Regions from separate parts of the Brevibacillus aydinogluensis genome, predicted to be linked through region 2. Evidence: riboswitches for the same ligand, from Rfam matches in the RefSeq annotation. Region 2 holds a riboswitch; each other region holds the start of a gene.
The links. A riboswitch is a leader RNA that binds a small molecule or an ion and turns the genes downstream of it on or off. The one in region 2 is predicted to bind cobalamin.

Region 1: another riboswitch for cobalamin. It lies ahead of cobO (cob(I)yrinic acid a,c-diamide adenosyltransferase); the one in region 2 lies ahead of Q7F15_RS03205 (energy-coupling factor ABC transporter permease).
Region 3: another riboswitch for cobalamin. It lies ahead of Q7F15_RS13050 (iron chelate uptake ABC transporter family permease subunit); the one in region 2 lies ahead of Q7F15_RS03205 (energy-coupling factor ABC transporter permease).
Region 4: another riboswitch for cobalamin. It lies ahead of Q7F15_RS04155 (ribonucleoside-diphosphate reductase subunit alpha); the one in region 2 lies ahead of Q7F15_RS03205 (energy-coupling factor ABC transporter permease).

Annotation. Positions count from the first base shown of each region.
Region 1 covers NZ_OY569118.1:3,198,022-3,202,119, reverse strand. The annotation lists gene Q7F15_RS15665 (MDR family MFS transporter) at 1-967, shown strand, start outside; gene Q7F15_RS15660 (hypothetical protein) at 1,185-1,703, shown strand; cobalamin riboswitch at 1,795-2,007, shown strand; gene cobO (cob(I)yrinic acid a,c-diamide adenosyltransferase) at 2,209-2,757, shown strand; gene cobD (threonine-phosphate decarboxylase CobD) at 2,757-3,866, shown strand; gene cobU (bifunctional adenosylcobinamide kinase/adenosylcobinamide-phosphate guanylyltransferase) at 3,863-4,098, shown strand, end outside.
Region 2 covers NZ_OY569118.1:669,632-673,729, reverse strand. The annotation lists gene Q7F15_RS03220 (energy-coupling factor ABC transporter ATP-binding protein) at 1-178, opposite strand, end outside; gene cbiQ (cobalt ECF transporter T component CbiQ) at 182-973, opposite strand; gene Q7F15_RS03210 (energy-coupling factor ABC transporter substrate-binding protein) at 970-1,257, opposite strand; gene Q7F15_RS03205 (energy-coupling factor ABC transporter permease) at 1,258-2,019, opposite strand; cobalamin riboswitch at 2,170-2,361, opposite strand; gene Q7F15_RS03200 (quinone-dependent dihydroorotate dehydrogenase) at 2,454-3,542, opposite strand; gene ald (alanine dehydrogenase) at 3,874-4,098, opposite strand, start outside.
Region 3 covers NZ_OY569118.1:2,640,700-2,644,797, forward strand. The annotation lists gene lepA (translation elongation factor 4) at 1-905, opposite strand, end outside; gene Q7F15_RS13040 (hypothetical protein) at 1,129-2,142, opposite strand; gene Q7F15_RS13045 (sigma-70 family RNA polymerase sigma factor) at 2,112-2,660, opposite strand; partial or broken gene Q7F15_RS13050 (iron chelate uptake ABC transporter family permease subunit) at 2,758-2,913, opposite strand; cobalamin riboswitch at 3,079-3,281, opposite strand; gene Q7F15_RS13055 (M24 family metallopeptidase) at 3,296-4,098, opposite strand, start outside.
Region 4 covers NZ_OY569118.1:857,869-861,966, forward strand. The annotation lists gene Q7F15_RS04150 (ribonucleotide-diphosphate reductase subunit beta) at 1-262, opposite strand, end outside; gene Q7F15_RS04155 (ribonucleoside-diphosphate reductase subunit alpha) at 286-2,505, opposite strand; cobalamin riboswitch at 2,697-2,896, opposite strand; gene Q7F15_RS04160 (YisL family protein) at 3,094-3,447, shown strand; gene Q7F15_RS04165 (MurR/RpiR family transcriptional regulator) at 3,721-4,098, shown strand, end outside.

The DNA of each region.
Region 1 (4,098 bases), 1.6 Mb from region 2:
CAGCAAGCAGAGCATTGACTGGTGGGGTGCGATCACGCTGGTGGGAGCGGTGGTCAGCCTGATGTTTGCACTGGAGCTGGGCGGCAATCAATACGCCTGGGACTCTGCGGTGATTCTCGGTCTGTTTGCCGCGTTTGCCGTGCTGTTTGCCGTGTTTTTGTACGTGGAGAGACGGGCGGCCGAGCCGATCATTTCGTTTTCCATGTTCAGACAGCGGCTGTTTGCCGCGAGCAATATGGTGTCTCTTCTGTACGGCGCGTCCTTCATCATCACGACCGTCTACATTCCGATCTTTATCCAGGGAGTGTTTGGCGGCTCGGCGTCCAACTCGGGGCTGCTGCTCACTCCGATGATGCTCGGATCGGTACTCGGCAGCCAAACGGGCGGGATGCTGACGACGAAGACCAGCTACCGCAACATCATGCTGCTGTCCGCCGCCTTTTTCCTGTCCGGCTTGTTTTTGTTGGGGACGCTGACACCGGAGGTCTCGCGCAGTCTGGTGACCGTCTACATGGTCCTTACCGGGTTTGGCGTCGGCTTTTCCTTCTCCGTCCTGGGCATGGCTGCGATCCACAACTTTGACATGCGTCAGCGCGGTTCGGCCAGCTCGACCAACTCGTTTTTCCGCTCGCTGGGCATGACGCTGGGCGTGAGCGTGTTTGGAATCGTACAGCGCAACCTGTTCCAGAGCGGCTTGGAAGAGGTATTTGCCGGTGGAAGCGGCATTCCGGCAGGGGGGCTGGTTGACCCGCGGGCGGTGCTGACTCCGGAAACCCGGGCGTCCATTCCGGCACCTGTCCTGGAGCAGATTACCGCAGTCCTCTCCTCGTCGATTGCGCAGACGTTCATGTGGGCGCTGATTCCGGCCTGTCTGGCGGTCGTAGGGATCCTGCTGATGGGCAAAGAGCGGATAAGCATACCCGCTGCACAGGTACGGCCCAAAACAGCGGAGCGGGGAAGAAGATAAACTAAAAGGCGAACACAGCCCTCGTGCACCGGAATGATCTCCGGCTGCATGCAGGGCTGCTTTTTTGTGCGTGGAGCATTATCAGATCAGGCCTGATTGGTTCGGGCGGGTTCAATAAATTCCAGCAATATAATATTATAGTAAATATTGGTAGAAGGTAAATGCAAGCGTGACGTGTTTTCGCTGCTGTTCAAAGAACGAAGGGGGACAAACCATTTTGCAAGGAAAAACGTACCTATATCTGATTCCCGCAGTCATGGCCGCGATCCTGGTCGCCTGTTATCCCTTTGATTTATTTAACAGAATCTTCGTACTCCCACCCGAAAGACAGACGGTCCGTGAAGAAGAAGTGCTGCAAACCGTTGCCAGGATAAAAGACAACGTAACAATCGGCTCAACCAAACAAGAAGTCGCCGCACTGTTCGGTGACAGGTACGTTCTCGTGGATGACCAGGGGGATCTCGAAAACGGCTGTGATGAATTCTGGCTGTACCGCTTTTTCACCGAGGAGGATTACCAGTCCTCTGTGCCCGACCATGTCATTGATCAAGAGGGGATTCGCAGCGGAAAAGTAGGAGCCGCCTTCTTCATCGGCTGGAAAGATGAACGAGTCTACCTGTACACCATCGCTTACCTTCAAGGCCCCAATCGCAATCTGCATGTTTACTCCAATGTGAATGGAACCAGAGCAGAAGAAATCTTGAATCCAGATGGCTCGATGGCGCCCGTCGATTAAGAGTCAGCCCATTGCCCGCTCGCTTTTTCCTTCCTATCCACGGCCACTTTTGTTATGATGGAGACAAGTGCCGGTCATGTGCGGCACCGACAACTGCATACGGCAAACAGGTCTTCACCTGCGCGGACGCTTCCGGGCGGGTGAAGTTAAAGGGAAGTTTGGTGAAAATCCAACGCGGTCCCGCCACTGTAAGAGGGGAGTTTTCCTTCGCGGCGACAGCCATCCACTGCTCCAGCGGGAGTGGGAAGGAGAAGGAAAGCGGCGATCCTCAAGCCAGGAGACCTGCCTGTTTTGCGTGAGCACTGATTTCCTTCGGGTCAAAGGAAAAGGTGAGGATTGTCGTGGACGTCGTGTCGACGCTTTGCTTCCTTTGGGTTTCGAGGAAAGCAAAGCGTTTTTTATTGTATCTGAAAAGACACCGTGAACGGTAGATGAGCTGGCACAAGGGGCGGACCGTTTGGCATCGCGTCCCTGGTTGGCCGGCCAGAGGGGGAGGAAATGGTCGATGAACAAATCCGACAACAAGCGAGGACTGGTCCTGGTGTACACCGGGGACGGAAAAGGGAAGACAACGGCGGCGCTGGGGCTGGCCGTACGGGCGACCGGCCGCGGCAAGCGTGTGTTGGTGGTACAGTTTATCAAGTCGCCGGAACGCACCTACGGGGAAAAAATCGTCTTTGACCGGTTGGGCATCGAGATGGTGCAAAAAGGCATCGGCTTTACCTGGACGAAAACGCCCGAGGAGCACCGCGCCGCTCTGCGGGAAGCGTGGCGATACGCCAAGGAGCAGGTATTGGGCGGCGAATACGACATGGTGATTCTCGACGAATTGAACAACGCGCTGGCGATTGATCGTTTTCCCGTAGCGGACGTGCTGCCGCTGGACGATGTAGTGGACACGATCAAAAACAGGCCGAGCCACGTGCATCTGGTGATTACGGGACGGGACGCGCGGCCGGAAATCATCGCGATTGCCGATCTGGTAACGGAGATGAAAGCGGTCAAGCACTACTATGACGAAGGCATCCCCGCCGTGCTGGGGGTGGAGTATTGATGACCGCCGTGTTGGAGGTGTTCGGTCACGGCGGCGATCTGGTTACGGCGGCGGAGCGCTTCGGTGTGGAAGTCGGGCAATTTGTCGATTTCAGCGCCAACATCAACCCGCTGGGCCCGCCTGCCCGCGTGCTGGAAGGACTGCGGGAGGTGCTGCCTCGGGTGGTTCACTATCCCGATCCGGGGCACCGGTCGTTTCGCAGCGCATTGGCGGCAAAGCTGAACCTGCCGGCATCGTGGCTTCTGCCGACCAACGGGGCGGCCGAGGCGATGGCCCTGGCGATCCTCGCACTGAAGCCGCAGACGGTCGGCATCGTCACGCCTTGTTTTTCCGAATATGCCCAACTTTCCAGGCAGTTCGGCGCCCGCGTGCTGACCTGCCCGGGGCGGGAAGATCGCGGCTTCAAGCCGGACGAGGCGGAGCTGTACCGGCTGTTTGAACAGGCAGACCTTGTCTTTGTCGGTTCTCCCAATAACCCGACCGGCCTCTTGTATGAACCGGAAGAACTGCTGCGGATGGCCGGCTGGACCGACAGGACAGACACGCATCTGGTGATCGACGAGGCGTTTCTCGACTTTGTCGCGGAGGAGCGTCAGTTTACGCTGGCAGACCAGCTTTCCCGGTTTCCGCGCGTGCTGGTGATGCGCTCGCTGACGAAGATGTTCGCCATTCCCGGGCTGCGCCTCGGCTACGCCGTCGCCGTGCCCGCGCTGATTGAGCGGCTGCGGGAAAAGCAGGTCAGCTGGAGTGTCAACAGTCTGGCGCTTGCGGCCGGGGAGCTTTGCCTGGAGGAAGCGGACTACGAAGCGAAAACCAGACGGCTGATTGCCAAAGAGCGTTCCTATCTGTCCGGTGCCATCGCGCAGGAACTGGGCTGGCGCGTCTGGCCGGGCGAAGCCAACTTTCTGCTCGTGCGCTGTCCGGCTCAGATAACGGCGGCGGAACTGCAGGAGCTGCTGGGCAGACGGGGCATCTTGATTCGCAGTTGTGCCATGTACCCCGGCTTGACGCCCGGTGATTTTCGCATCGCAGTCCGCACCCGGCCGGAAAACGACCGCCTGTTGACGGCCTTGCGGGACGTCTGGCGTGAAAGGAGGGAGCGGCGCTGAGCCTGATCGTCGTTACCGGAGGCGTCCGCTCGGGGAAGAGCCGCTTCGCCGAAAAACTGGCTGCACAGGCGGGAGGCCCCGTCTTGTACGTGGCCACCGGCCAGGCATGGGACGAGGAAATGAAGCAACGGATTGAGCGGCATCGGGCGCGGCGGCCCCGCAATTGGGGACTGGCCGAAACAGATGGCACCCTGGCTGTGACCCTGCCGCAACTGAAGAGGTATCCGGTGGT
Region 2 (4,098 bases):
GCGGGCGAAAAATGCCGTTTGCATGCAAAAACAGCGTCGACTTGCCGCAGCCGTTGCGGCCGAGCAGCGCACATCGCCGGCCTGCCGGCACGGCCATTGTCACGCCGTTGAGCGCAGGCTGAGCGGCGCCCGGATAGGTGTAATGCACATCGGCAAACTCAAGCACATGCGTTGTCACGTCTCATCCTCCGATCCACCATTCCCATGCCGCCAGCAGCACGCATCCGACCAGTGCCTCCCGTTCGTGCCGCTTGGAGCGGACATGTGTTGACAGGCTGACGACGCGAAAGTCCTCCGTGAAACCTCGCGCCATCATGCCCAGGTACAGCTGCCGATACCGGAGCATCGCACGTGCAAACAGCCGGCTGACCAACCTGCCGGTGTCGCGGAGCGCCGCGCGAATCCCCTGATAGCCGCCCCTCGCGATTTGCGCGGTCCGCAGCCAGGCTGCCGTTTCCAGAAACACAAACCCCAGACGGTACATAAGCATCACCAGATCGGTCAGCACCACCGGCAGGCCGATGCGGCGCAGCACCTGGAGCAGTTCGGCAAACGGCACGGTAAAGAGCACGAAATACAAGCAGGACAGTGCCGCGAGGGAACGGCACATGAGGGTCACTGCCCGGTCGACGCCGTCCGTGGTCACATAGATCACCCAGCCTCCCCACTGCCAGGCGGCCAGGACATTGGCGCCGCTGCTCCACCCGGACGAAGGCGCCGCTTCCACCAACAGGGCCGGCATTCCCGCGGCCAGAAACGAACATGCGAGAACGAGCCCGACCAGGTAGACGCGCCAGGGAATGCGGGCGTAGGCGACAATCCAGATGCTGATCCAGACAAAGGCGGCAATCTGCACGGGCGGATGGCTGACCAGGACGATCAACATCAGCGCCACGGCAAACAGCAGCTTGCAGCCGGGGGACAGGCGGCGCAGCCGGTTGGTGTAGGCGAGCGTATCCAACTGGTCGATCATTGTTCTTTGCCGTTGTTCAACCGACCCCGGTACAGGCCGATTGCATATCCGATAAATCCGGCGCCCAGCGCGGCCTGCACGGCAAACAGCAGGCTTTCCGTCTCGCCGCCCGGCGGCTCCACAAGCGGCTGGAACCAGGGCTCATAGTCGGGGGCCACTTCTTTGATCGCTTCTTCCGCCGCGCCGTCCGCTCCGCCAAACTCCGAATCTTTCACCAATATCAGCGGCAGCACGGCCAACAACGCCACCAGCAGCAACAGCACCCAGTTTGACCAGCGTTTCACTTACATCCCCTCCCGTTTGAGCAGCGGCAGTTGCGACAGTTCTTTTGCATTGTACGACTGCAGCCAGTTCCAGACGAGCACCGTCAGCAGTCCCTCGCTTACGGCCAGCGGCACCTGCGTCAGCGCGAAGATGCCGGCAAATTTGGCGAACGAGGCGGCGACACCACCGGATGCTGCCGGAAACGCCAGCGCCAGCTGCAGTGACGTCACCACGTACGTGGTCAGGTCGGCCAGGGCAGCCGCCAGAAACACTGCCAGCCGCTGGCCGCCGTTGGCCCGCAGCACCAGCCGATACACCCCGTAGGCCACAAACGGCCCGACCACTGCCATGGAAAACGCGTTGGCCCCCAGCGTGGTCAAGCCGCCGTGGGCGAGCAGCAGGGCCTGGAACAGCAGCACCAAGGTGCCCAGCACCGACATGACCAGCGGACCGAACAGGATGGCTCCCAGGCCGGTCCCGGTCGGGTGGGAACTGCTCCCGGTCACAGACGGAATTTTCAATGCGGACAGAACAAAGGCAAACGCCCCCGCCACCCCCAGCAGCAGCTTCAACTCGGGGTTATCCTGGACCCGCCGCTTGATGGAGCGCAGGCCCAGCAGGAAAAAGGGCAGAAACGCGGCCCACCAGAACAGCGCCCACTCCACCGGCAAAAAGCCTTCCATGATGTGCATGGCGTGTCCGGTCTCCGGCTCATTCAGCAGAAAGTACAGGACAAATCCCGTCACAAGCATTCCGCTCATCAACGAACGCGAACGGCTCATCGAGCATCCTCTCCCTATCTGGTTCGACATCCAACGTCCAAGAAAAAAACTCATCCGGCCGGATGAGCTTTGCGCAATGTGAATAGACGACTACTTCCTCAAACAAAACAGTCGTACTGCCTGGGCTCACCTCTCCTTTCCTCGAAGGCTGTTGGGTGCGGCAGCTAGGTAGGTCTCCTGGCTTCCAGATCATCACGCTCTTTTGCCTTCCCCGTCCGGCGAGCGGCGAGTGGCCTGTCAAAAGAGAATTCCCTGGTTACAGTGGCGGGACCGCTCGGGATTTTCACCCGATTCCCTGTTACCCCTTATCCGCATAAGGGCACCTAGCTCCGTTGTATTCGGTTTTTTTCCTTTCCATCTTGGACGTTTGCGTCCATTATAAACGAGCCCCCGCGAAAGCAAAAGAGGGGAGAATCGTCTCCGAGGTGCGCTATCTATCGTGCGTCCACGCCTACCGCGTCGCTGATGCGGGCAAACCCGTCCTTCTTCAACAGCTGCACCAGCCGTTTGTTAATCTGCCGCGCAATACCCGGCCCGCGGTAGATCATTCCCGTGTACACCTGCACCAGGCTGGCGCCGGCGCGAATCTTGCGGTAGGCGTCGTCACCGGTGAAGATGCCGCCCACTCCGATGATCGGCACCTTGTCCCCCACTTCCTGGTAAATTTCTCTCACCCAGGCGGTGGACCGCTCCTCCAGCGGCTTTCCGCTCAAGCCGCCCACTTCTTCTGCGTACGGGTGGTTTTCCACCCCATCACGGGACAGTGTGGTGTTGGTGGCGATGATGCCGGCCGCCCCTTCAGCCACCGCGGCCCTGACCACGTCACTCATCTGCTCGTCCGCCATGTCGGGCGATACCTTCACCAGGATCGGCTTCGCCTTGGCGCCGCGCATCTCCAGTTCGGCCGCCTTGGCCTTTACTTCGCGGAGAATGGACCGCAGGCTGTTGGCCTCCTGCAAGTCGCGCAGGTTGGGCGTGTTGGGCGAGCTGACGTTGATCACAAAATAATGGCCGTACGAATAGAGCAGGTCCAGGCACTTGCTGTAGTCGGAAGCCGCTTCTTCATTGGGCGTCAGCTTGTTCTTGCCGATGTTGATGCCGATCGGGATGTCGGCATAGGCGTAGTCCAACAGGTTTTGCGAGGCGGTGTAGGCGCCGTAATTGTTGAACCCCATGCGGTTAATGACCGCCTGCTTCTCCGGCAGGCGGAACAGCCGCGGCTGCGGATTGCCCGGTTGTCCCTGCGGCGTGATTGTGCCCACTTCCACGAATCCAAAGCCCAGCGAAGCCAACGCGTGGTAGACTTCGGCGTTTTTGTCAAATCCGGCGGCCAGGCCGACTGGATTGGGAAAGCGAATGCCCCAGAGCGTTGTCTCCAGACGTTCGTCGCGGAACTGATACACCATCTTCAGGATGCTTTTGCCCGGTGCGGAGTTTTCCACTGACCGGAGCAGGTGTATGGTCTTCTCATGCGCTTCTTCTGCGCTCATCTTAAACAGGAATTTTTTGACCAGTTGATACATCACTGCACTCCTCACTCGTTCTACTGCCTAGTAGCATACCATATTTGCAAAAGGGTGCGCACTACGAGAGAAGTACCCTTTCCCTTCGGTTACGGAAAAACTTCTGCCGCGATACGAGGATAGACCCTGGTCCATTGGCAGCAGACGGCTGTTTCGGTTCCTACTCCTCCCGTCTGCAGACAGCCGGCCCCTCTAGCAACTAGTATCCTCATTCCCTATGCCTGTATTCTCTTAAACCCGATCTCCCGACAAAAAAAACTGCCTGCCCCGATTGGCAGGGCAGGCAGTTGGTCACGGTTTTGCTGTGTCGGCTGGGATCGTCCCGGCCCGGTCAGTTTTTCACCAGCAGCACGTCGTCGATAGAGACGTACGGCAGGTTGTGCGCTTCGGCGACGGCCTTGTAGGTCACGTTCCCCTCGATCACGTTGACCCCTTTGGCCAGCGCGCGGTTGTCCAGGATCGCTTGGCGGTAGCCCTTGTTGGCAAGCTGCACAGCGTACGGCACGGTCACATTGGTCAGTGCCAGCGTGGAAGTGCGCGCCACCGCGCCCGGCAT
Region 3 (4,098 bases), 2.0 Mb from region 2:
AACACCATCGGATTGATTTTGCGGTAACCTGGCAGCGGTTCGGCGGCCGGACGATTGGCATCCGTGATCGTATCCCCGACACGGGTGTCGCCCACCGTCTTGATAGAGGCAGCCACGTAGCCCACGTCACCGACGGTCAGCTCGTCTACCGGCGTCTGACGGGGGGTGGAGGTGCCCACTTCCGTCACTTCGAATGTTTTGCCGGTGGCCATCATCTTGATTTTCATACCTTTTTTCAGCGTACCGTTGACGATCCGCACGGATGCGATCACGCCCCTGTACGGATCAAAGTAGGAGTCGAAGATCAGCGCCTGCAGCGGCGCATCCGGGTCTCCCTCGGGTGCCGGCACCTTTTTCACCACTGCCTCCAGCACGTCCTTGATGCCGATCCCTGCTTTGGCCGAGGTGAGGCAGGCGTCGCTGGCGTCCAGCCCGATGACGTCCTCCACTTCCTGCTTGATGCGCTCCGGCTCCGCGCTGGGCAGGTCGATCTTGTTGATGACCGGGATAATCTCGAGATTGTTGTCCAGCGCCAAATAGACGTTGGCCAATGTCTGCGCCTCAATCCCCTGGGCGGCGTCCACCACCAGGAGCGCCCCTTCACAGGCGGCAAGGCTGCGGGATACTTCGTACGTAAAGTCGACGTGTCCGGGGGTGTCGATCAGGTGCAGGATGTACTCCTCTCCGTCATCGGCTTTATAGTTCAACCGCACGGCGTTCAGCTTGATCGTAATGCCGCGCTCCTTTTCCAGCTCCATCGTGTCCAGAAACTGGTCTTCCATCTCGCGGGCCGACAGTGCTCCGGTCAGCTCCAAAATGCGGTCCGCCAGGGTTGACTTTCCGTGGTCAATATGGGCGATAATGGAAAAATTGCGAATTCGTTTCTGTCTTTCACGGCGATCCATCTGTGTCTGTTCCCTCCCACGCCATCCGAAAGTCGCTTTCAGATAGCGTTCCGAAAAAATACACTAAGGTCAATTATAACAAAGGCCGGATAGCGGAGCAATAAGCAGGAACGAGGCGGAAGGAGAGGGAAGATGGGAGATGGAAGGGGCATGACGGGGCGCACCCCTTCTGGAGGAGAGGGCGACGGGGGAATTAGGGGAGCAGCACCCGGGTACGGCCCTGTCAGTGTGCAGAGCCGTACCTTTTCAGTTTCTGCACGATCTGCGGCGGAAACATCGACTCGAGGCTGCTCTGGTAACGGCTGCCGTCCTCCGGCATGCGGTGGCTTGTGACCTGGTACCCGGCGCTGCCGCCGCGAGAGACCCTGTACGCGATGTCAAAGACCATCGGGGCGCTGAGCGCGAGCTGCTGTTGGTCCCCGCCCCTGCCGGTAATCTGCACCCATGCGTACACGCGCCGGTTCTCCGCATTGGGGGCTTCCACGCCGATTACATCCAGTTTGACGTCCCGCTCACCGCCGAGCCAGTCAAGATCACCCCGGATGCTCTGCAGGTAGCGGGTAATCAGCGGCGTGACCAGTTCCCGGTTGGCCGGCGACACGCCCTCCTTCACCTCGACGAACACCTGTCCGAAATGCTTGCCGCCGGAGACGACCTGCAGCTTCCAGATACCCGCATGCGGCAAAACGATGCCGGAAGGAAAATGGCCGTCCGCGTCATACTGCGGTCCCGCCACCCGGTAGCTGCCCAGATCCACGCGCTCCCCCTCGGTGCTCCACCCGACCAGATTCACTTCCGGGGCAAACGGACCATTCAGCAGCCAGAACACGTTTTGCATCTGTCCTTCGTACAGCTCATCCGTGATGATGCGCACCGGCTTCTCGCCGACATAGCGGAACGGTTTGCCGTCATGGACCGTCTCCATCTGCGGCGACGTTTTCCACAGCACGGGAGGAGAGGAGACGAGGCCGAACAGCGGCGGTGCGGTTGTCTTCGGCGCGGGGCCAGGGGCGGCCGGTTGCTTGGGCTGCAGCGCATCGGGCCACCACATCCACAGGGCCAGCAGCGTCACCGCAGCGGACGCCGACGCCAGAAGCGGTCCGCGCCTCTGCCGCTGCGACCGCTGTCTGATGTGCTTTCGCACGGCTTCTTCCATTCCGGGGGTAAACGTCACGTCCTTGCACACCGTTTCGTCGGCCCGCTCCTTCAGCTCTCGCAGCCATTTGTCCCGTTCCATTCCCATTCCTCCCTTGACTCCATCCGCTGTCTCAACTGCTGCCGGGCGCGGTGCAGCCGTGTCCGGACCGTTCCCTCCGTCACGCCAAGCACTTCGGCCGTTTCCGCGATGGACAGATCGGCGTAGTAGTGCAGCGCGATCACCTGGCGGTACAGCGGCGGCAGCTCCAGCACCAGGCGAACCAGCTCGTCCCGTTGCGCCCGCTCCATGACCTGCCGCTCCGCGGACACGTCGCTCTCCCGGCTGATCCAGGAACGAGGCAGCAGGTTGCGAAACGCCCAGGAGCGCAGGCACCCTTTGCACTCGTTCACGGCGATCCGGTAGAGCCAGGTGCGGATGCTGCTCTCGCCGCGAAAACGGGGCAGGTGACGGTACGCTTTCAAAAAGACGTCCTGCGTGATGTCTTCCGCCAGACTGCGGTCTTTCACCATCAAGGTGACCAGGCGAAGCACGCGCGTCCCGTATTCCCGCATGATCTGTTCCAGCACCGCTTCCACCGTCGGCTGCAGTTTTTCCACGCGGCGCGCCTCCCTTCGTGTGCATTCACCTGTTTAGATGCGGCCGGCCGACGAAATGTTACAACGTTTATGGCGAAAAACGGGTCCAGGGGAGCGGGAGTGCGCCAAACAGCATGACCGATGTCGCCCCGACCGACGCCCCCGAAGAGACGCCCAGGATGTCGGGATCAGCGAGGGAATTGCGGACAAGTGCCTGGATGGCCGCCCCGACTACGGAGAGGCCATCCCCGACGAAAGCACCAATACATACTCGCCTGCCTGTTGTAAACCTGGCTCACATGTTTACGCACAAACAAAAAAGCACCTCCCGTATTGGACGGAAGATGCCTGTCTGCATGCGGACACGACAAAAGAACAGACGCGGAGCGCCGTTTCTTTCTGTCCCCTGCTTTCCACACATCCCCATCCTCGTGGGTAAAAGCGTGATCGCTTCACGGCAGGTCTCCTGGCTTGGGTTCATCGCTCCCTGCACCTTCCCATCTCGCCAGACCGGCGAGACAGTGGCTGTCGCAGGGCGCTCCCGTTACAGTGGCGGGACCGCGTCGGACTTTCACCGAACTTCCCTTTTAAGCCCCCCGGGCGGACCTGCACCCGGACGGCACCGTGAAACACCATATTCGTTTTTCGTCTGAGCCTTACCTGATGACGGTCAGCTGTTTCGGGAACTGCGTCAATACATCGCAGCCGCTGTCGGTCACCAGCACGTCGTCCTCGATTCGCACGCCCCCCACGCCCGGGAGGTAGATCCCCGGTTCGATCGTGAAGACCATGCCGGGACGAAGCACGTCCTGGTTTTGTCCGTGAACCGACGGATATTCGTGGACGTCCATGCCCAATCCGTGCCCCAGACGGTGCATGAAATACGGACCATACCCTTTTTCCTCGATTACGCGGCGAGCCGTTTGGTCGAGGTGAGCCAGCGTGACACCCGGACGCACCTCAGCGATGGCCGCTTCGTTGGCCGCAAGCACCGTCTCGTAGATTTCCCGAAGCTGTGCACTGATCTCGCCGATCGCAAAGGTGCGGGTGATGTCGGACACGTAGCCGTCAGCCGCCACGCCCAGGTCAAACAACAGCAGGTCTCCCTCGCGCACCTGCCGGCTGCCCGGGGTTCCGTGCGGCAGCGCCGATTTTTCGCCGGCCAGCACCATCGTGTCAAACGACGGCCCGTCAGCCCCCAACCGCTTCATCTGGTATTCCAGTTCGGCGACGATCTCCATCTCGGTGACGCCCGGTTTCACTTTTTTCAGACTCTCGCTCAGTGCCTGTTCCACCAGCCGCACGGCGTGCCTGATGCGGGCCACTTCCTCCGCCGACTTGATCAACCGCATTTCGCGGAGCGGTTCCTCCACGTCGGCGTACCGCTTGGCCGACACGACCGCGCTCATCGCTTCAAAGCGCTCCACAGTCATGTGGCTCTTCTCGATGCCCAACCGCG
Region 4 (4,098 bases), 190 kb from region 2:
GCATGCTGTCGAGCACAGCCAGCAGCCCGATAATCTTCTTGAAGGCGTCCTGTTCGATCGGCGTCAGTTCGGCAAACTGCTGCTTGTCCTTGTTCATCGAAATCTCGGACGGAATCCAGTGGTTGGCGATCAGCACCTTGTACAGCTTGTACATCGCCGGGTGGCGGATATCATCCCAGTTCAACACCCCGGAACACTCGCCGTTGATGATTTTGGTTGACCTGTTGGGCGCGCTTGTATCAAATACCTTTTGCTTCTGCAGCATATCCGTTCTCCTTTCCGCGATCAGGTGCAGGCTTCGCACTCATCAATCTCTACGGCCCGGCTGCGGACGTAGTAGGTCGTCTTCAGCCCCTGCTTCCATGCCTCCAGATGGAGCTGCAGCAGCTCTCTGGCGTGGATGTCGGGGCGGACATACAGATTGATGCTCTGCCCCTGATCGAGGTGGCGCTGGCGGGCGGCCGCCTGTCTGATCGACCAATGCTGGTCGAGGTGATAGGCTCCCTTGTAGTACCACATCGTGCGGGCAGTCAGATCGGGAGCGGGATTGGCGATTTTGTACGTCGTCTTCTCCTCGTAGGCGACCGGTTCAAACACCGGGTCGACGGAAGCGGTGGAGCCGGCGATCAGCGACGTGGAGCCGGTGGGAGCGACCGCCATCAGATACCCGTTGCGAATGCCGTGCCGGGCCACTTCTTTGGCCAGCGCCTCCCACTCGGGCGAATTGTAGCCCCTGCGGGCAAAATAGCTGCCGTTTTCCCATTCGCTGCCCGAAAAGAGCGGATAGGCGCCTTTTTCCTTCGCCAGTTCCAGGGAGGCGCGAATCGTCAAGTAATGGATGCGTTCAAACAACCGGTCGTTGAAGGCGACCGCTTCTTCGCTTTCCCATCTGATTTCCTGGAGCGCCAGCAGATGATGCAGGCCAAACGCTCCCAGCCCGATGCCCCGGTACTTTTTGTTGGTTTGCTGGGCCTGCAGGACGTCGATCCGGTTCACATCGATCACGTTGTCCAGCATCCGCACCTGGATGGGGATCAGCCGCTCCAGCACGTTGGCAGGCACGGCGCGCCCCAGGTTGATGCTGGAGAGATTGCAGACGACGAAATCGCCCGGCGTTTTCCGAATCACGATCTCTCCGTCCTGCAGCACTTCTTCTGTCACCGTGGTGGGCGACATGTTCTGCAGGATTTCCGTGCACAAATTGCTGGAGTAAATCATGCCCGCATGTTTGTTGGGGTTGGCGCGGTTGACGGTATCCCGGTAGAACATGAACGGCGTGCCCGTCTCCAGCTGGGAGATCATGATCCGCTTCATGATCTCGATGGCGGGTACCGTCACGCGGCTCAAGCGGGGATGCCGCACGCACGCCTCGTACCGTTCGCGGAACGTGCCTCGCCCGGGCTCCTCATCGTAGCAATCCTCCAGCGAAAAGCCCATGACGGTGCGCACTTCATGCGGATCAAACAAGTGAAACTCGGCCCGGTTTTCCACCGCTTCCATGAACAGATCAGGGATGCACACACCCGTAAAGATGTCATGCGCCCGCAGGCGTTCGTCCCCGTTGTTCATTTTCAAATCGAGAAACGCCAGGATGTCCTTGTGCCACACGTCGAGATACACGGCAACGCTGCCGTTGCGCGTTCCGAGCTGGTCGACGCTGACCGCCGTATTGTTCAGCTGGCGAATCCACGGGATGACCCCGCTGGATTTGTTTTCATAGCCGCGGATGGAAGAGCCGCGCGCCCGCACTTTTCCCATGTACACGCCGATGCCGCCGCCCATCTTGGACAGCCGGGCGACGTCGGTGTTGGAATCGTAGATGCCCTGCAGAGAGTCGTCGACCGTGTCGACAAAGCAGCTGGAGAGCTGTCCGCCCCGTGCTTTGCCGGCATTCGCCATGGTGGGCGTTGCCACGGTCATGTACTGATGGCTGAGCGCCCAGTAGGCTTCCTTTACCAGCGCGAGTCTTTTTTCGCGGGGTTCCTGCAGCATGAGGTGCATGGCGATGACCATAAACCGCTCCTGGGGCAGTTCATACAGGCTGCCGGTGTAATCCCTCGCCAAATACCGCTCGGCGAGAGTCACGATCCCCAAATAGGTAAACAGCTTGTCCTTTTCCGGATCAATCTCCCGTTCCAGCTCCGCAATCTCTTCCGGACGGTAGGCGGTCAGCAGTTCCTGTTTGTAAATGCCCTTTTCCACCAGCTGTTTCAACAGGTTCAAAAACGAACCGTAGGGACGCGCAGGACTAAAGGAATACGCCCGGCTGCGGGCCGCTTCGTGATACAGGGCAGCGAGGTACGCCCTGGCGGCGACGTAGGTCCATTCCGGCTCCTCTTTGGAAATCAGTTCGGCGGCCGACATGGCAACGATTTTTGCCGCTTCCTGTTCCGTGAGCGTTTTGTGTTTGGCTCTGATGGCCGCCGACTGGATGACGGCATCTGCGCGCAGCCGGGGAAAATCGGCCAGAATGTCGCCAATCAGCGATGTAATACGTTGGTCAATGCCAGAGACAACCGTTTGCAATCTATCCCTCTCCTTTGCGGTTCATGAAAAAAGCATCCTCTCCCGTCGGGTAGAGGATGCTGATGTTGCCCATGTGGAAACAAACATGCCTGTGTCAAAGCGGAACGTGCGCCAGAAAGAGCGGCACGCCGCCGGTGACCGATTCCACACCTCCCCATCCTCGTGGTTCCAACGGTGTTGTCTTTGTGGCAGGTCTCCTGGCTCATGGATCATCGCTTCTCTGAACCTTCCCGTCGATGCGATCGACAGTGGCATCTGACAGAGTCGCTCCCCATTTACAGTGGCGGGACCGCGCCGGACTTGCACCGGTCTTCCCTTTTAAGCGCTTGCCGGAATCCTGGTCAAGCGCACCACAAAGCGTACTATATATGGTTGTATGAAGGTACTATAACACAATATGTTGTGGGAGGGAAGACTGATCTTGGCTGGCCGCTTCCAAAAAAGCGGGTCCGGTCAAGTGACTAGCTGTCACAAAACCGCCAAGCATTGCGCGCCCTGCTTTTCCCTTGCCAATCTGTTATAATGAGACGAGTATGGAGATTGCACTGGGCAAGGAGTGAGCAAACGGTGAGCTATGCGTATCTTAAAGCCCACGTAGGCGGTTGGGAAGTGGCATTCATCCTGCTGATCGTCGGGTACATCCTTTTCCGTCTCGGCAAGGAAAAAGTGGGCAACATCGTTCACATGTTTCTGCGCGTGATGATGGTGATCGTGGTCGTGACGGGTGGTTGGATGTTGTTTAAGTTCCACACGGGAGACGTCCTGTACTATGTGAAGGGACTGCTGGGGATTGTCGTCTTCGGGCTGATGGAAATGGCGCTGGGACGGGCACGCCGCCAGGAAGCCAGCATCGGATTTTTCGTTGGCGCGCTCGCGCTGATGGTGCTTGTCATCCTGATCGGGTACCGCGTAATCGTGTAGGCGGCCGGTGCTTTGCACACACGTCGAAAAGCTTTCACTCGGATCAAAAGGTTCCGGGTGGAGGCTTTTTTTGTTGTTGTTCGCTAAGACAAGCGGCGCCAAGAGCGGCGGATGCTCGCGGAAGCGGAGTGCGCCGCGAATCAGAACGGTCTGATATAGAATGGAGAACTTCTCCACATATATCAATCAATATGGCGGAATGCTCCGCTTTTGCATATAATGGCGGTAGGAATAAAGCTGTTTTCTTTTGGTGATAAACGGAGGAGGACGCCGATGACGGTAAATCAGAAAGAGCAGACGGCCGGCGCGTCCGGCGGCGCGGCCAAAACCAATGCCACCCTGCTGGGCATTCAGAGTTTGCGGCCGTCGTTTACCAAATCTGAGCAAAAAGTGGCGGAGATCGTACTGAGCCAGACGGAGAGCGTAATTTACTCTTCCGTCATCGACCTGGCGGAAAAAGCGGGCGTGGGCGAAACCACCGTGCTGCGCTTCTGCCGCAAGATCGGTTTTCGCAGCTACCAGGAGTTCAAGCTGGCGCTGGCCCAGGAGCTGGTCCATCCGGTGAAAAACCTGCACGGTGAGGTAACGGAGGAGGATTCGCTGACGACCATCGCGCAAAAGGTGACGGCCACCAACATGCAGGCGGTTGGT